One region of the Streptomyces sp. NPDC058985 genome, then DNA from elsewhere that is predicted to be linked to it. Evidence: riboswitches for the same ligand, from Rfam matches in the RefSeq annotation. Region 1 holds a riboswitch; each other region holds the start of a gene.
What was found. A riboswitch is a leader RNA that binds a small molecule or an ion and turns the genes downstream of it on or off. The one in region 1 is predicted to bind cobalamin.

Region 1 (4,175 bases):
ACAGGTACAGGCGCGCCTCGGGGGAGTTGATGTGCTTGTAGAGGGTCAGCACCAGGTTGTTCGCCACGATCGAGTCACCGGTGGCGAAGAAGGCCACCAGCCGGCCGATCAGGTGCTGCTCCTCGGGGCTGAGCTTCGCGAGGTCGGCGACGTCCGAGTGGAGGTCGACCTCCTCGACGTGCCAGGTGTTCTTGATGGCGTCCCGGTAGCGCTCGTAGAAGTCGGGGTAGCGCATGGGGCGCAGGGTCAGTTCGAAGCCCGGGTCGAGCAGGTTCTTGGTGTTCTCGGTCATTACTGGCAGGCCTCGCAGGACTCGGGGTTTTCCAGGGAGCAGGCGACCGCCTCGGGGTCCGGGGCGGCCTGGGCGGGGACGGTGGCCCGGCCGGCGGCGCGGGCGATCCTCGTCGCCGGGCGCGAACGCAGGTAGTAGGTGGTCTTCAGGCCCTGCTTCCAGGCGTACGCGTACATCGAGGAGAGCTTCCCGATGGTCGGCGTCTCCAGGAACAGGTTCAGCGACTGGGCCTGGTCGAGGTACGGGGTGCGGGCGGCGGCCATGTCGATCAGGCCGCGCTGCGGGATCTCCCAGGCGGTGCGGTACAGCGCGCGGACGTCCGCGGGGATCCAGCTGAACTCCTGGACCGAGCCGTTGGCCTCGCGCAGCGCCTCGCGGGTGCGGGCGTCCCACACGCCGAGCCGCTTGAGGTCGTTCACCAGGTACGAGTTGACCTGGAGGAACTCGCCGGACAGCGTCTCGCGCTTGAACAGGTTGGACACCTGCGGCTCGATGCACTCGTAGACGCCCGCGATGGAGGCGATGGTGGCGGTCGGCGCGATGGCGAGCAGCAGGGAGTTGCGCAGCCCGGTGGTGGCCATGCGCTCGCGCAGCGCCGCCCAGCGCTCCGGCCAGGTGGTCTCGACGCCGTAGTGGTCGGGGTGGAGCACGCCGCGGGCGGTACGGGTCTTCTCCCAGGCCGGCAGCGGGCCGTTGCGCTCGGCGAGGTCGGTGGACGTCTCGTACGCGGCGAGCATGATCCGCTCGGCGATGCGGCTGGACAGGGCCTTCGCCTCGGGCGAGTCGAAGGGCAGACGGAGCTGGAAGAAGACGTCCTGCAGGCCCATCGCGCCGAGGCCCACCGGGCGCCAGCGGGCGTTGGAGCGACCCGCCTGCTCGGTCGGGTAGAAGTTGATGTCGACGACCCGGTCCAGGAAGGTGACCGCGGTGCGGACGGTGGCGTCCAGCCGCTCCCAGTCGATGTCGCCCTTCGCCACGTCGACGAAGGCGCCGAGGTTGACCGAGCCCAGGTTGCAGACCGCGGTCTCGCCGTCGTCCGTGACCTCCAGGATCTCCGTGCAGAGGTTGGAGGAGTGGATGACGTTGCCCGGCTCGGCCGTCTGGTTGGCGGTGCGGTTGGCGGTGTCCTTGAAGGTCATCCAGCCGTTGCCGGTCTGCGCGAGGGTGCGCATCATGCGGCCGTACAGCTCACGGGCGGGCAGGGTCCTGCGGGCGAGCCCGGCGGCCTCGGCCGCGCGGTAGGCCGCGTCGAACTCGGCGCCGTACAGGTCGGTCAGCTCGGGCACGTCGGCGGGCGAGAACAGCGACCACTGGCCGTCGGCGTCCACGCGGCGCATGAACTCGTCCGGGATCCAGTGCGCCAGGTTCAGGTTGTGCGTGCGGCGGGCGTCCTCGCCGGTGTTGTCCCGCAGCTCCAGGAACTCCTCGATGTCCGCGTGCCAGGTCTCCAGGTAGACCGCCGCCGCGCCCTTGCGCCGGCCGCCCTGGTTCACGGCCGCCACCGAGGCGTCCAGCGTCTTGAGGAACGGGACGATGCCGTTGGAGTGCCCGTTGGTGCCGCGGATCAGCGAACCCCGGGAGCGGACGCGGGAGTAGGCGATGCCGATGCCGCCGGCGTGCTTGGAGAGGCGGGCGACCTGGTGCAGGCGGTCGTAGAGGGAGTCCAGCTCGTCCTTGGGGGAGTCGAGAAGGTAACAGGACGACATCTGGGCGTGCCGGGTGCCCGAGTTGAACAGGGTGGGGGAGGAGGGCAGGTAGTCGAGGCGGCTCATCAGGCCGTAGAGCGCGCTGACCTCGTCCACGGAGCGGGCGGTGTCGTCCTCGGCGAGGCCGGCGGCGACCCGCAGCATGAAGTGCTGGGGCGTCTCGACGACCTTGCGGGTGATCGGGTGCCGCAGCAGGTAGCGGCTGTGCAGGGTGCGCAGCCCGAAGTAGCCGAAGCGGTCGTCGGCGGCCCGGTCGATCGTCGCGTCCAGCCGGTCCGCGTGCTGCCGTACGAACTCGGCGGTGCGGTCGGCGATCAGGCCCTCGCGGTGGCCGGTGGCGACCGACTCGGTGAAGGACGTGACGCCCTGGGAAGCGGCCTCCGCGCGGATGCCGATGGTCAGCAGCCGGGCGGCCAGGCGGGAGTAGACCGGGTCCTCGGAGATGAGACCGGCCGCCGCCTCCGTGGCCAGCTCCCGCAGCTCGGCCTCGTCCGCGTGGGCGGAGCGGCCGCGCAGCGCGGCGGCGGCGACCCGGCCGGGGTCGGCGTCGGGGAGGTCGGCGGTCAGCGCGGTCAGGGTCCGCAGCAGGGCGGCACCGGGTCCGTCGGACTCCTCGGTCACCGGCATCGCTGAAGTCGTCACCGGGGTCGCTGCGGCCGGATCGGCTGGCGCGATGGTCACGTGGGGGCACTCCCTCGCTCGGCACGGGGCCTGGCGGAGGGCAGGGGGCAGCACACGAGCGCACGCGGCGTCGCGTCCACCGGCCCACTCCACGAGGCCCGGACGTCATGGCACCCGGGCCGGGAGGCCGGGCGCACTGTCGGCAGGTCCTCGGACTGAGACACGCGTGCACGTACGTCCGAGAACGTACGGATGCACGCATGTACACCGTTGCGGGACAGTTCCGGATTCACACCGGATTCCCCTGCGGCGACAGCGAGCACGAGCATACATCTTGTGCCGGGCTCCGCCAGCACCCCCAGATGTTGTGTCCGCCAGCGTGTCGGGGTGGTGTCAGAGCGTCAGTTCGTAGGTGAGGAGAGTGATGTCGTCCAGCTCCGGCAAGGGGTTCCAGTCGCGGTCCGGGGTGCGGGTGAAGCCCAGGCGCGCGTAGAGGCGGTGGGCGGTGCGCATGGTGGCCTGGGTGGACAGCACGACGCGCGCGCAGCCCTCCACGGACCTTGCGCGGTCGACGCAGGCCCGCACGAGCGCCTCGCCGGCCCCGCGTCCGCGTGCCTCGCGGGCGACGGCGAGCATGCGTATCTCGGCCTCACCGGGCCGGGCGATGTCCGCCATGGGCCCGCCGGAGGGCACGAAGGTCACGCCGCCGAGCACCCCGCCGTCCGCCGCGGCGACCAGCACCTCGGCGGCCGCCGCCCGCTTGCCCACGGCGCGCAGCTCGTGCAGGTACGCGTCGTCCTCCCCGAAGTCGAGGAGGCCGTCGCGCAGGTAGGCCTGTGCGGTGATCTCGCCGAGGGTGTCGTACTCCTCGGCCGCCGCCCGCCGTATCACGAAGTCCATGACCCCGAGTGTGCCCGACGGGTACGACAACGGGCCGCCGGATTTCTCCGACGGCCCGCTGCGGAAGAAGGACCTGTGGGGAAGGACCTCCAGGAAGGACCTAGTGCGAGGTGCCCGCCGTGGCCGGCGGCAGTTCGACCTCGACGCCCGGGTCGCCCGCGTCCGCCGTGTAGTCGCTCGGCTTGGTCTCGTCGACGCCGTCGGGCGCCTTGACCGCCCGCAGGACGAAGGTCAGGACCACGGTGACCAGGATGTTCAGCACGAAGGCGGTGAGACCGATGTAGCCGATCTCGCCGATGCCGGGGATCTCCTCGGAGGAGCCGCCGAAGTGCTTCTGCGTCGGCGAGGCCACGCCGTAGGCGGCGACCGTGCCGTAGACCATGCCGACCGCCCAGCCGCCGAGCAGCGCCCAGCGGTGGAACCAGCGGGTGAACAGGCCGCCGACCAGCGCCGGGAAGGTCTGCAGGATCCAGATGCCGCCGAGCAGCTGGAAGTTGATCGCGACCGTCTTGTCCATGCCCAGGACGAAGACCAGCGCACCCACCTTCACCAGCAGCGACACCAGCTTGGAGACCTTGGTCTCCTGGGCCGGCGTGGCGTCCGGCTTGATGAAGTCCTTGTAGATGTTGCGGGTGAAGAGATTCGCCGCCGCGATC
Region 2 (4,175 bases), on a different contig from region 1:
CCACCTGCGCATGGCCGCCACCACCGACGAGGGAGGCCGCGGCCTGTTCCTCGTCGCCCAGTGCGCCCGGCGCTGGGGCACCCGGTACCACGCGCAGGGCAAGGTCATCTGGACGGAACAGCCCCTGAACGCGCTGGACCCCGACGGGCCGTGAGCGCCCCGGCTACCCCGCCAGACAGCAGTCGCCGCACTTCGAGCCGTTCGGCGCACGGTAGTAGAGGCAGCAACTGCGGCGCCGGAACGTGAGGTCCGGTCCGGTGATCTCTCCGGTGCCCGCGAGTCGTCCGGTGTTCAGCAGTTCGGCGGTGAGGGCGGTGAGCGGCTCGCGCAGTGCGGGGTGCGCGGCCAGCAGGGCGCGGGCCGCCTCGACGAGCGCCGAGGCGGCGTTGCCGTCCAGCAGCCGTGGGGCGACCTTGACCCGGAGCCCCTGGGCCAGCGCTTCCAGGTGGGCCGTCACCTGCTCGTACAGCGCGAGGGCGGCAGACGGACGTGCCCCGCCGCCGCGCAGACCGGCGGGGCAGGGCAGGCGCAGGGCCGGGCCGTCGTCGGCCCGCTCCAGCCGGCTCAGGTCGAGGACGATGCCGTGCAGGAGTACGCAGGCCAGGGCGGGCGACCAGAGTCGTGCCGCGTGACCCAGGTGGGCGATGGACACGCCGATCCGCGCTTCGGGCGCGCGGTGGCGGTGCGCGACGGCCTCGGCGAGGTCGGTGAAACCCCGCGCGTAGGAGTGGCCGACCGGATGCCAGCCCGTGTCTCCACCCCCGACGCGCAGGACGAAGAAGCCCCCGAGGGCGGCCGCGTCGTGCAGGGCCGCGGTGACGTCGGCGGGCGGCGCCTGATCGTTTGTGCACACCGGTTGCTCCTCGTGAGCGCTGAGTCAGGAGGCCGGGCCCCGTCGCGGGGGCGTGATGGCGTACAGGTCGAGGATGTCGGGCCGCGGTGCGACGCCGGGGCCGCCGGCGCTGACCCAGTCGGCGATGTCCTCGGTGGCGTCGGGGTCGTTGACCAGTCCCAGCCAGACGGGACGGGCGCCGGCGGCGCGGCCCGCCGCGGAGGGCTGGACGACGATCACGTTGGCCTGTTCGCACACGTCGAGGCAGTCCGACACCCGCACGGGCACCCGGGCCCGCAGCCGCGCCGTCTGCGCCGCGTGGTCGACGCCGATGATCTTCGGGGTGCCGCAGCAGCAGTCCCTGCAGACGACGACGCGTGCGGGCGTCGGGTCCGCGGGTGCGCCGGGCGTCGTTTCGGCCGGGCCGGTGTGGGCGGGCATACGGCATCGTCCCTCTCCCCGGGGAGATCCGCCCCGGTGGTCCGTCGAGGAGGCGACCGCGTGAGTCTCCTGGCTCTCGGGTCGTCGCTCGCCCCACCCCTTCCCACCCGGTCGGGCAGTGGTCGTGTGGGGGCTCGCTCGCCGATCACAGTGGCGGGACCGCGCCGGATTCGCACCGGCTTCCTCGGGCCGCCGTCGCCCAATTGCTCCGGGCATCCTCGCATCCCGTCCCGGCAGCTGTCAGCGGGGCCTCGCTCCGTGTACGGGCACCGCGTGCCCGCTGACCACCCGCGCTTTGCGCCCGGCCCAAAGGAACGTAATATCGCCAGGTCATAGCCGCGACGGGAGACAGGAAGCCGGTGCGAATCCGGCACGGTCCCGCCACTGTGACCGGGCGTCACGCCCTCGGCCTGCCCCGCGCCCACCGGGCGGGCAGCCGGGGGCGATCGGCCCCGGGAGTCAGGACACTGGCCTGTCGCGGGCCCGATCCGAGGAGCGCGGACTCCCCAGGAGGCTTACGTGTCAGCCCTGTTCTCCCCTGCCCGACGCCGCCGGAGCCTGCGCGGCACGGCCGCGGCGCTCGCCCTGTCGGCGGCCCTGGTGACCGCCGGGTGCGGCTCGTCCGGCGGCGCCGACGACGCCGGCCAGGACGGTTCGGCATCGGCGTCGTCCCCCGCGGGCTTCCCCGTCACCATCGACAACTGCGGCGTGAAGACGACGTACGACGAGCCGCCGTCCCGGGTGGTCACCATCCATCAGCACCCCGCGGAGCTGATGCTCGCCCTCGGTCTGAAGGACCGCATGGTCGGCACCGCCTTCCCCGACTCGGCCGTCCTGCCGGAGCTGAAGGAGGACTACGAGGCGATACCGGAACTCGCCGAGCGGGAACCGTCGTTCGAGAAGATCCTCGACACCGAGCCCGACCTCGTCTACGGCGGCTACGGCAGCGCCTTCGACGAGAACGAGGGCCGCTCCCGCAAGGCGTTCGCCGACGCCGGCATCGACACCTACCTCAACCGCGAGTACTGCGGCGAGAAGCAGGTGACGATGAAGGACACCTACGCCGAGATCCGTACGGTGGCGAGCATCTTCGGTGTCCCCGACCGGGCCGACAAGCTGATCGCCGACCTGCAGAGCCGTGTCACCAAGGCGTCCGCCGCCGTGAAGGGCGAACCGGAGGTGCCGGTCTTCGTCTACGACAGCGGCGACAAGAGCGCCTTCACCGCGGGCGGCAAGGGCCTGGGCACCGACCTGATCCGGCTGGCCGGCGGCGAGAACGTCTTCGGCGACCTCGACGAGGTGTTCGGCGACGTCTCCTGGGAACAGGTCGTCGAGCGCAGGCCCGAGGTCATCGCGATCTACGACTACGCCGGAGCCGGCAGCGTCGAGCAGAAGAAGAAGTTCCTGCTCTCCCAGCCGGCCCTCGCCGACGTCCCCGCCGTCAAGAACAAGCGGTTCGTCGTCCTGCCGCTGACCGCGACCCTGGTCGGCATCCGGTCGGCGTACGCGGTCGGTGACCTCGCCCGCGGACTGCACCCCGAGAGCTTCCGGTGACCGGCACCGCCACCAAGGCGGTAGCCGAACCGGACCCGTCGGCCGCCCGGTCGCGCCGGGCGGGGCGTGCGACGATGGCGGGGACGTCACTCGCGCTGGCGGCCCTGCTGGTGGCCTCCGCGACGGCGGGCCTGGCCATCGGCTCGGTCCAGGTGCCGCCCGGCCAGGTCTGGGGCATCGTGACGCACGCCCTGGGCGCCGACTTCACCCAACCGGACTGGTCCCGCGCGCGGGAGACCATCGTCCTCGACGTACGGGCGCCGCGCGTCCTGCTGGGAGCGGTGACCGGTGCGGGTCTCGCGGTGGTGGGCACCGCCCTTCAGGCGCTGGTCCGCAACCCGCTCGCCGAGCCGTACCTGCTCGGCGTCTCCTCCGGCGCCTCCCTCGGCGCGGTCTCGGTCATCGTCTTCGGCGTCGGCTTCCTCGGTCCCCTGTCGCTGTCCGCCGCCGCGTTCGCCGGTGCCCTCGGCGCCCTGGCGATCGTGTACGCCACCGCCCGCACCGGCGGGCGCATCACCTCGACGCGCCTGGTCCTGTCGGGGGTGGCGATCGCGGCGGTGCTCACGGCTGTCCTCGACCTGCTGCTGCTCACCACCGACCGCGGCAACGAGGCCCGGGCGGTGCTCGCCTGGACCCTGGGCGGTCTCGGCGGCGTCAACTGGGAGACCCTGTGGCTGCCGGGACTGGCCGTGCTGCTGGGCATCGGCGTGCTCCTGGTGCAGGCCCGCAACCTCAACCTGCTGCTGGCCGGCGAGGAGGCGGCGACCACGATGGGCCTGGACGTCGCCCGCTTCCGGGCCCGCATGTTCGTGCTGCTGTCCCTGGTCACCGGCGTACTCGTCGCGGCGTCCGGCCCGATCGGCTTCGTCGGCCTGATCCTCCCGCACGTGGTACGGCTGTTCGTCGGCGGCGACCACCGCAGGGTGCTGCCCACGGCCGCGCTCGCCGGAGCGGTCTTCCTGATCTGGGCCGACATCGCCGCACGCACCGTCGCCGCGCCCATGGAGATTCCGGTCGGCGTGCTCACCGCGCTGTGCGGCGGGCCGTTCTTCCTGTGGCTGATGCGCCGGGACGCCCGGCGCGGCACCGACCGAGGAGGAGCATGAGCGCCGCGACCGACCTGTCCGTCGAGGGCGTCACCCTCACCGCCGGAGCACACCACCTGGTGCGCGACGTCTCGCTGACCGCTTCGGCCGGCGAGGTGATCGGCCTGGTCGGTCCCAACGGCAGCGGCAAGTCCAGCCTGCTGAGGGCCGTCTACCGCGTCCTGCGCCCGGACACCGGCACGGTCCGCGTCGACGGCGCCGACACCTGGTCGATGCCCGCGCGGCGACTCGCGCGCACGGTG
Region 3 (4,175 bases), on a different contig from region 1:
CGACGGCCGGCTGGGTGCAGGAGCGCCTGGGCGGCGACCTCGCGTACACCACGGTGATCACGATCCTGACCCGGCTCCTGGAGAAGGGCGCCGTCAGCCGCGAGCGGGCGGGCCGGTCCTTCGCCTGGACACCCGCGGACCAGGCCGGTCTGGCCGCGCGCAGGATGCGCAAGGTCCTGGACGCCGAGAGCGACCGGGAGGCGGTACTGGCCAGCTTCGTCACCGGCCTCGACCCGGACGACGAGCGGCTGCTGCGCGACCTGCTCGGGCACGCGCACGGCGCGGAGGACGGCTGACACCGCCATGGGGGTCTTCGTCTTCCTGCCGCTGGTCCTGCCGCTGACGGCGTGGCCCGTCGCCCGGCTGGCCGAGCAGCGTCTGCACCCGCGCACCGCGACCAGGCTGCTCACCGCCGTCGCCGCTGTCATGGCGCTGTGCAGCACCGTGTGCCTCGCGCTGGTGATGGTGGTCGGCACCGCGCAACTGCCCGGCAACCCGCTGCCCGACGGCTGGTCGGACCCCGAGGTGCGGGCGGCGGTGCCCTACGACGAGGTCGTCGGCAAGGCGGCGATCCCCGCGTTGTGCGCCGTGCTCATGGTCTCGGTCCGGGCGCTGTGGCGGCACGCCCGGGTGCGCCGCCGGGCCCACCGCGCCCTCGCCGGACTGCGGGGCACCGGCGTGGCCGTCCTGCCGGACGACGTGCCCTACGCGTACGCGCTGCCCGGCGGAGGCCGGGACCGGGTCGTGGTCACCACCGCGCTGCTCGACTGCCTCGAACCGGCCGAGCGGCGCGCGCTGTTCGCCCACGAGCGGGCCCACCTCGCCGCCCGCCACCACCGCTTCCTGCTGGCCGTCCGGCTCGCCGCGCTGGCCAACCCGTTCCTGCGCCCCCTGCGCACCGCCGTCTCCTACACGGCCGAACGCTGGGCCGACGAGGAGGCCGCGAAGGTGGTCGGCGACCGCCGCGCCGTGGCGACCGCGATCGGCAAGGCGGCCCTCGTCTCCCGGGGGACCCCGGTCGCGACCCTGGCCGGCCTCGCGGCGCCCGGCCCCGTGCCGCGCCGGGTGGCGGCCCTGCTGGGTCCCGCGCCCGCCGTACGCACCTGGCCCTCGCTGTTCACCTCGGTGGGACTGGCCGCGTGGGCCGCGGCCGCCGGAACGGCCGTGTCGGCGATGTCGTCGGCGAACTCCGCCGTCACCATGTTCCTCATCCTGCGGGCCGCCACCCCGCTCTGAGCCTCCGTCATGTTGACGGCATTCTCCGGGAAAAGTCCCTGGTCACAGAGGTGCCCGAGAAACTTCCCCACACGATCGGGTGATCGGCCAATCCGGAACCCGCCCGGCTCCGGATTCCCCGTGTGAGGGAAGAACCGAGACCACACCGACAGCGGACCGCCCGCCTGCGCTCCCTGCCTGCGATACGCAGGGCGGCTCGGCCCCCACGCGGATAGGAACCGCCCACCGGGCGGACAGCTCACCGAGCGGACCACCGCTCCACCTCGACGCGCACCACGCTCCACATCACTACAGCTCCACATCACTACATCAGCGCTGCCTCAGTGCTGCCGATTTGCAGGGAGATATCCATGAACGCCCGTATCCGTCGTTCCGCCGTCGCCGTCGTCGCGGCCGCCGTCCTGCCCCTGTCGCTGGCCGCCTGTTCCGACGACGGCGACAGCGGCTCCTCGGACTCCGCGCAGGCCGAGTCCTCGGCCCCCGCGGCCACCGACGACAAGTCCGAGGACACTTCGGGCGGCATGTCCGGCGCCGACGAGCCGTTCGGCCCGGCCTGCTCCACCGTGCCGAAGGAGGGCGCCGGTTCGTTCGACGGCATGGCGAAGGACCCGGTCGCCACCGCCGCCTCGAACAACCCGGCCCTGTCCACCCTGGTGACGGCGGTGAAGAAGGCAGGTCTGGTCGACACCCTCAACAACGCCGAGAACATCACGGTGTTCGCGCCCACCAACGACGCCTTCGCCAAGATTCCGAAGGCCGACCTGGACAAGGTCCTCAACGACAAGGCGATGCTCACCGACATCCTGACCTACCACGTCGTGGGCCAGAAGCTCGCCCCCAAGGACCTGGAGAACGGCTCCTTCGACACCCTGCAGAAGTCCAAGCTCACCACCTCCGGCTCGGACGAGGCCTACAAGGTCAACGACTCCGCCAACGTGGTGTGCGGCAACGTGAAGACCGCCAACGCCAACGTCTACATCATCGACAGTGTCCTGATGCCCAAGAGCTGACGCGGTCGGGCGCGTCGGCACCGGGGGCGGGTGAGGCAGCCGCCCGCCCCCGGCGGCGCGAGGACCCTGTGGTAGCTTGCGGAAGCCAGTCGAACCCACCTGGTGGGTCAGGGAATCCGGTGCGAATCCGGAGCTGACGCGCAGCGGTGAGGGTGACGGGCGGGACACGGGCCACTGGGCGGCTGAGGCCGCCCGGGAAGGCGTCCCGCCCGGTCGATCCCGAGTCCGAAGACCTGCTGGCACCCGCGCCGCGTACGGCGCGGGACGCACCGCACGACCGGGCTTCGCGTACGAGCCCTCGACGCCAGAGGATCTTCCTTGCCCGCCTCCTCGCGCGCAGCGCGCCCCGTCGGCCGCCGACGCCTTCCCGCCTCCCGCCTTCCCGCCTCCCGCCGTGCCGTCCGCGGCCTGGTGCCGCTCCTGGCCGGCGTCCTGCTGGCCGCCGGCTGCGGTTCCGGGACGGACACCGGCGACTCGGCCGCGCCGGACCAGGCGGCGGGCTACCCGCGTACCGTCCGTGACTGCGGCCGCGAGGTCGAGGTCGCCGCACCTCCGCAGCGAGCGGTCTCCCTCAACCAGGGCACCACCGAGATCCTGCTCTCCCTCGGCCTGGCCGACCGCATGGCGGGCACCGCCACGTGGACCGACCCGGTCATGAAGGGGCTGGAGAAGGCGAACGCGGACGTGCCCCGGCTCGCCGACGACATGCCGTCCTTCGAGACGGTCCTGGACGCCGAGCCCGACTTCGTCGCCGCCTCCTTCGCCTCCACCCTCGGCACCGGGGGAGTGGCCACCCCCCAGCAGTTCGGCGAACTCGGCGTGCCGGCCTACCTCTCCCCGTCCGACTGCGTCGGCAAGGACAACAGCGGCGACGGCGACGGTGTCCGCAGCGAGCCCTTCACCATGGATACCGTCTACCGCGAGGTCCGCGACCTGGCCCGGCTGTTCGACGTCGAGGAACGCGGCGAGAAGCTGATCGACGACCTGAAGTCCCGGGTGGAGAAGGCGACGTCCGGCGTCGACGCCTCCGACGCCACCCTCATGTACTGGTTCGCCAACTCCACGTCGCCCTACATGGGCGGCTGCTGCGGCGCCCCCGGCGTCATGACCCGCGCCGTCGGGGCGAAGAACGCCATGGACGACACCCACGACGAATGGCCGCAGGTCGGCTGGGAGACCGTCGCCGACCGCGACCCCGACGTCCTCGTCCTCGGCGACCTCACCCGCAAGTCGCAGACGGCCGAGACCGCCGCGAAGAAGATCGAGTTCCTGGAGTCCGACCCCGTCACCCGGAACATGACCGCCGTCCGCGAGAAGCGGTACGTCCTGCTCAGCGGGCAGGCCATGAACCCCACCATCCGCACCGTCGAGGGCGTCGAACAGGTGGCGGCCGCGCTGCGCGAGTACGGCCTCACCAAGTGACGTCCGCGAGCCGGGCGACGTCCGAGGACCGGGCTACTTCCAAGGACCGAGCCGCGTCCGGGGAGCGGCCGGTCTCGGGCATACGCACGGCCGGCCGCCGTGCCCACCCCCTGTGGGCGCTGACCGGAGTCGTCGCCCTGTGCGCCTCCGTGGCCGTCGCCGTCACCATCGGGCCGGCGGACATCGGCGTGGCCGACGTGTGGTCCGTGATCGTCGCCCACCTCGGCGCGGGCCCCGCCGCGGACGTCACCCCCATCCGTGACGGCATCGTCTGGGACCTGCGGCTGCCCCGGACGCTGCTCGCCGCGGTGTGCGGCGCCGGACTCGCCGTGTGCGGCGCCGTCCTCCAGTCCCTGCTGCGCAACCCGCTCGCCGACCCCTTCGTGCTCGGCGTCTCCTCCGGTGCCTCGACCGGCGCCGTCCTCGTCGTCGTACTCGGCGTGGGCGGCGGGGCGCTGTCCGTCCCCGGCGGGGCGTTCCTCGGCGCGGTGTGCTCCTTCGGGCTGG
Region 4 (4,175 bases), on a different contig from region 1:
AGGAGCTGTTTGCGGACAGATCGGCGACAGACCTTGACCGGGGGACCGCGCCTTCCTAGCTTGTGGCGTCACAGATCCGAGAGCGAAGCGAAAGTTTCGAATCCTCTGCGCCCGGCGCGGCTGCCGCTCCAGGGTTCATCGGCGGCGCCCCACCCCGCCCCCAAAGGAGGCCCCCTGATGTGGCTTCGCCACCCGTTCCCGGTCCGCCCAAGACGCGTACTCGGGGTTCTCGCGCCCCTGCTGCTGGTGGCCGCCTTCCTCGGCGCCCAGCCCGCCGAGGCGGCGACCGTAGACCCCAACGCCTCGTATGTGCTGGTCAACCGCAGCAGCGGCAAGGCCCTGGACGTCTACAACATGGCGACCGGCGACGGCGCCCGCATCACCCAGTGGACCAGGAACGACCAGAGCCAGCAGCAGTGGCAGTTCGTCGATTCCGGAGACGGCTACTACCGCGTCAAGTCCCGCCACTCGGGCAAGGTCCTGGACGTCCACAACTGGTCCACCGCGAACGGCGGCTCGATCGTCCAGTGGACCGACCTGAACGGCGCCAACCAGCAGTGGCGGCTGGCCGACGGCCCGGACGGCTACGTGAGGCTCGTCTCGCGCCACAGCAACAAGGCCCTCGAAGTACAGGGCGCCTCCACCGCCGACAACGCGAACATCGTCCAGTACGACGACTGGGGCGGTACCAACCAGCAGTGGCGGCTCGTCGAGGTCGGCGCAGGCACCCCTGGCTCGTGCGACCTCCCGTCGAACTACCGCTGGACGTCGACGGGCGCGCTGGCGCAGCCCAAACAGGGGTGGGTCTCGCTCAAGGACTTCACCGTCGCCCCGTACAACGGCAGACAACTCGTCTACGCCACCACGCATGACACGGGGACGAGGTGGGGTTCGATGAACTTCGGCCTGTTCACCAACTGGCCGGAGATGGCCTCGGCCGGCCAGAACACGATGAACAACTCCACCGTCGCACCCACGCTCTTCTACTTCGCGCCGAAGAACATCTGGGTGCTCGCCTACCAGTGGGGCGGGACCGCCTTCTCCTACCGGACGTCCAGTGATCCCACCAACCCCAACGGTTGGTCGTCCGAGCAGGTGCTCTTCTCCGGAAGCATCTCCGGCTCCGGGACGGGCCCCATCGACCAGACACTCATCGGTGACGGCACGAACATGTACCTGTTCTTCGCCGGTGACAACGGCAAGATCTACCGGGCCGCCATGCCGATCGGGAACTTCCCGGGCAGCTTCGGCTCGACCTCGACGGTGATCATGAGCGATACGACGAACAACCTGTTCGAAGCCCCGCAGGTCTACAAACTGCAGGGCCAGAACCGCTATCTCATGATCGTTGAGGCGATCGGCTCACAGGGCCGGTACTTCCGCTCGTTCACGGCCACCAGTCTGAACGGCTCCTGGACCCCCCAGGCCGCGACCGAGAGCAACCCCTTCGCCGGCAAGGCCAACAGTGGCGCCACCTGGACCAACGACATCAGCCACGGCGAACTGATCCGCACCAGCCCCGATCAGACCATGACCGTCGATCCCTGCAATCTGCAGCTGCTCTACCAGGGACGCAGCCCCAACTCCGGCGGCGACTACGGCCTCCTGCCCTACCGTCCGGGACTGCTGACCCTGCAGCGCTGACGGCAGACGCGGATCCTGCACGAACTGCGGGCAGCGCGGTCACCAGAGTCGTTATCCGGCCACAGCCGCCACCACAACCGAACAGGGGACACTGTTCGTGCCGCCCTCCACATTCAGGACAACCGTCGAAGCCGCACTGTCGCAGGCGTGGGAGGCCCCCTACGCTGATGTCCGCAGTCGGTTCGCGCCTCCCGCCCGACCGGGCGCCCGGTGGTGCGACGCAAGAGGGAACCCGGTGCGAATCCGGGGCTGTCCCGCAGCGGTGAGTGGGAACGGAAGCCGTCGATGTCACTGGGCCCCCGTCAGGGCCGGGGAAGAGACGGCCGGTAGGTGTCCGCCCTTCCGGCGGACGTGCCCGCGAGTCCGAAGACCTGCCACTGCGCCCGCGTCCCGCGCGGGCTGTGCACGTGACCTCGTGGACTGGGTCGGCGGTACGGGCGGTCGTACGTCGTACGGGTGGCCGCGCCTCCTGCCCCGTCGGCGTTCAAGGCCCGGTACGGAGGAGGATGGTGTGCGGGACCCAGCCGGTTCGCGTCGGCCGTACAGCCCCCGGGAGCCGGACGTGGACGGCGGCACGGTGTCCGGTGTCTGCCAGGGCACTCTGGGTGAGCTGTACCAGGGCCCGTTGCGCGTGGGCGCCGATCCCGAGATCGCGGTGGTGTCCTTTCCCGTGGACCGCCACGCGTGGGTCTATTTCACTCCGAGGACGGCGGCCGGCCCTCCGCCGCACGCACCGCCGCTCGGGAAGAAGTCGGTGGAGGCGGTCCGGCTCTTCCTGGACCACTACGGCCTCACGCTGCCCCCCGGTGACTGGCACACCCACTCCGAACTGCCGGTGGGCGTGGGGATGGCCAGTTCGACGGCGGACATCGTGGCGACGCTGCGCTGCCTGTTCCGCGTCTTCTCCCTGCCGTACGACACGGAGGTGGTCCGCGGCGTCCTCGCGCGGATCGAGCGCTCCGACAGCGTCTTCCTCGACGAGTTCGCCCTGTACCTCAGTGGCCGGCACCGGGTCGTGCGGCGGCTGGGACCGGATCTCGGCTTCCACACCGCCTACGTCACGGAACCCGGCACGGTGGACACCGCCGCCGTCACTCCCCTGCTGCTGGACCACTACCGGCGCCGCGGCGAGGAGTACCAGCGGTGTCTGACCGATCTGGTGAAGGGCTTCGACTCGGGTGACCCGGCCGCCGTCGCCCGTGCCGCGTCGGTCAGCGCCGCGTTGTCCCAGGAGGTTCTGCCCAAGGCCACCTTCGGCAGCCTGCAGGCCCATCGTGAGCGGTTCGGCGCCGACGGCGTCTTCGTCGCCCACACCGGCTGCCTGGCCGGGTATCTCTTCGCCTCGCGCCCGGGCGCCCGGGTCAAGTCCGACCTCTCCGCGTTCTTCCGCTCGCTCGGCCACCAGTGCACCTTCGCCCAAGGAGGCTACGGGTGATCCACCCCCACATCGCCGACGCCCTGAAAGCACCGGACCTCGTCCGGCTCACCGACGGGCTGGTCCTGCTGCGGTTCGAGTCGATGAAGATCTACTCGGCTCTGGCCGCCGTCCGCCATCTGCTGGAGCGGGGCACCGTCCGTCCGGGACAGACCCTGATCGACAGCTCCAGCGGCATCTACGCCTACGCCCTCGCCCTGGCCTGCCACCGGTACGGCATGCGGTGCCACATCGTCGCCTCCACCACGGTCGACGCCACCACCCTCGCCCAACTGGAGATCCTCGGCAGTACCGTGGAACAGGTCAGACCGTCGCGGAACCTCAAGCTCGACCAGGAACTGAGGGTGCGACGGGTGCGCGAGATCCTCGCCGAGCGTCCGGGACACCACTGGATGCGCCAGTACCACGACGACGTCCACTACCTCGGCTACCAGGAGGTCGCCGACCGGATCGCGGCGGAGTTCCCGGACACACCGCTGACCGTCGTCGGCGGTGTGGGCTCCGGCGCCTCGACCGGCGGCATCGTCGAGCGCCTGCGCGGCACGGACCCCTCGGTGCGCCTGGTCGGCGTCCAGCCCTTCGGCAGCGTCACCTTCGGCAGCCAGGACCATCACGATCCCGAGGCGATCATCGCGGGCATCGGCTCGTCCATCGCCTTCGACAACGTCCGGCACCATCTCTACGACACCGTGCACTGGCTGGACTTCACCCACGCCATGTCCGGTGCCGTCGCCCTGCTGCGCGAGCACGCGGTGTTCGCCGGGCTGTCCACCGGTGCCGGCTACCTCACGGCGACGTACGAGGGCCGCCGCCATCCCGACCGACTGCACCTGGTGATCGGGGCCGACACCGGACACCGCTACGTGGAGCGCGTGTTCGCCAGGCACTCCGAGGCTCTGGAACCAGCTGCGCTGAAACCCGTCGAGGTCCGCACTCCGGAGGAGATGGCCATGCCCTGGTCGAGGATGACGTGGCGGCGCACCGGCTGCCCGGCCGACCGGAAGGAGCGTGCCGCATGACCGTGGCCTGCCTGGAGTCACTGACCTTCGGCCTCGGCCGTCTGGTCCGCGCCGCCGACCGGCTCGGTGAGCGCCTG

Region 2: it holds a riboswitch for cobalamin, as region 1 does, so the genes downstream of both, ACFW01_RS06015 (ABC transporter substrate-binding protein) here and ACFW01_RS11525 (ribonucleoside-diphosphate reductase subunit alpha) in region 1, are expected to answer to the same signal.
Region 3: it holds a riboswitch for cobalamin, as region 1 does, so the genes downstream of both, ACFW01_RS28895 (ABC transporter substrate-binding protein) here and ACFW01_RS11525 (ribonucleoside-diphosphate reductase subunit alpha) in region 1, are expected to answer to the same signal.
Region 4: it holds a riboswitch for cobalamin, as region 1 does, so the genes downstream of both, ACFW01_RS23090 (hypothetical protein) here and ACFW01_RS11525 (ribonucleoside-diphosphate reductase subunit alpha) in region 1, are expected to answer to the same signal.

What each region holds. Positions count from the first base shown of each region.
Region 1 is NZ_JBHYJX010000009.1:194,751-198,925, reverse strand. It holds gene ACFW01_RS11530 (ribonucleotide-diphosphate reductase subunit beta) at 1-292, opposite strand, end outside; gene ACFW01_RS11525 (ribonucleoside-diphosphate reductase subunit alpha) at 292-2,679, opposite strand; cobalamin riboswitch at 2,803-2,965, opposite strand; gene ACFW01_RS11520 (GNAT family N-acetyltransferase) at 3,013-3,519, opposite strand; gene mctP (monocarboxylate uptake permease MctP) at 3,620-4,175, opposite strand, start outside.
Region 2 is NZ_JBHYJX010000005.1:82,973-87,147, reverse strand. It holds gene ACFW01_RS06030 (SpoIIE family protein phosphatase) at 1-154, shown strand, start outside; gene ACFW01_RS06025 ((2Fe-2S)-binding protein) at 164-853, opposite strand; gene ACFW01_RS06020 ((2Fe-2S) ferredoxin domain-containing protein) at 878-1,273, opposite strand; cobalamin riboswitch at 1,336-1,459, opposite strand; cobalamin riboswitch at 1,584-1,764, shown strand; gene ACFW01_RS06015 (ABC transporter substrate-binding protein) at 1,802-2,827, shown strand; gene ACFW01_RS06010 (FecCD family ABC transporter permease) at 2,824-3,933, shown strand; gene ACFW01_RS06005 (ABC transporter ATP-binding protein) at 3,930-4,175, shown strand, end outside.
Region 3 is NZ_JBHYJX010000040.1:37,243-41,417, reverse strand. It holds gene ACFW01_RS28910 (BlaI/MecI/CopY family transcriptional regulator) at 1-296, shown strand, start outside; gene ACFW01_RS28905 (M56 family metallopeptidase) at 304-1,236, shown strand; gene ACFW01_RS28900 (fasciclin domain-containing protein) at 1,587-2,246, shown strand; cobalamin riboswitch at 2,316-2,502, shown strand; gene ACFW01_RS28895 (ABC transporter substrate-binding protein) at 2,565-3,668, shown strand; gene ACFW01_RS28890 (FecCD family ABC transporter permease) at 3,749-4,175, shown strand, end outside.
Region 4 is NZ_JBHYJX010000027.1:97,051-101,225, forward strand. It holds gene ACFW01_RS23085 (non-reducing end alpha-L-arabinofuranosidase family hydrolase) at 178-1,644, shown strand; cobalamin riboswitch at 1,856-2,021, shown strand; gene ACFW01_RS23090 (hypothetical protein) at 2,156-3,079, shown strand; gene ACFW01_RS23095 (cysteine synthase family protein) at 3,076-4,098, shown strand; gene ACFW01_RS23100 (ATP-grasp domain-containing protein) at 4,095-4,175, shown strand, end outside.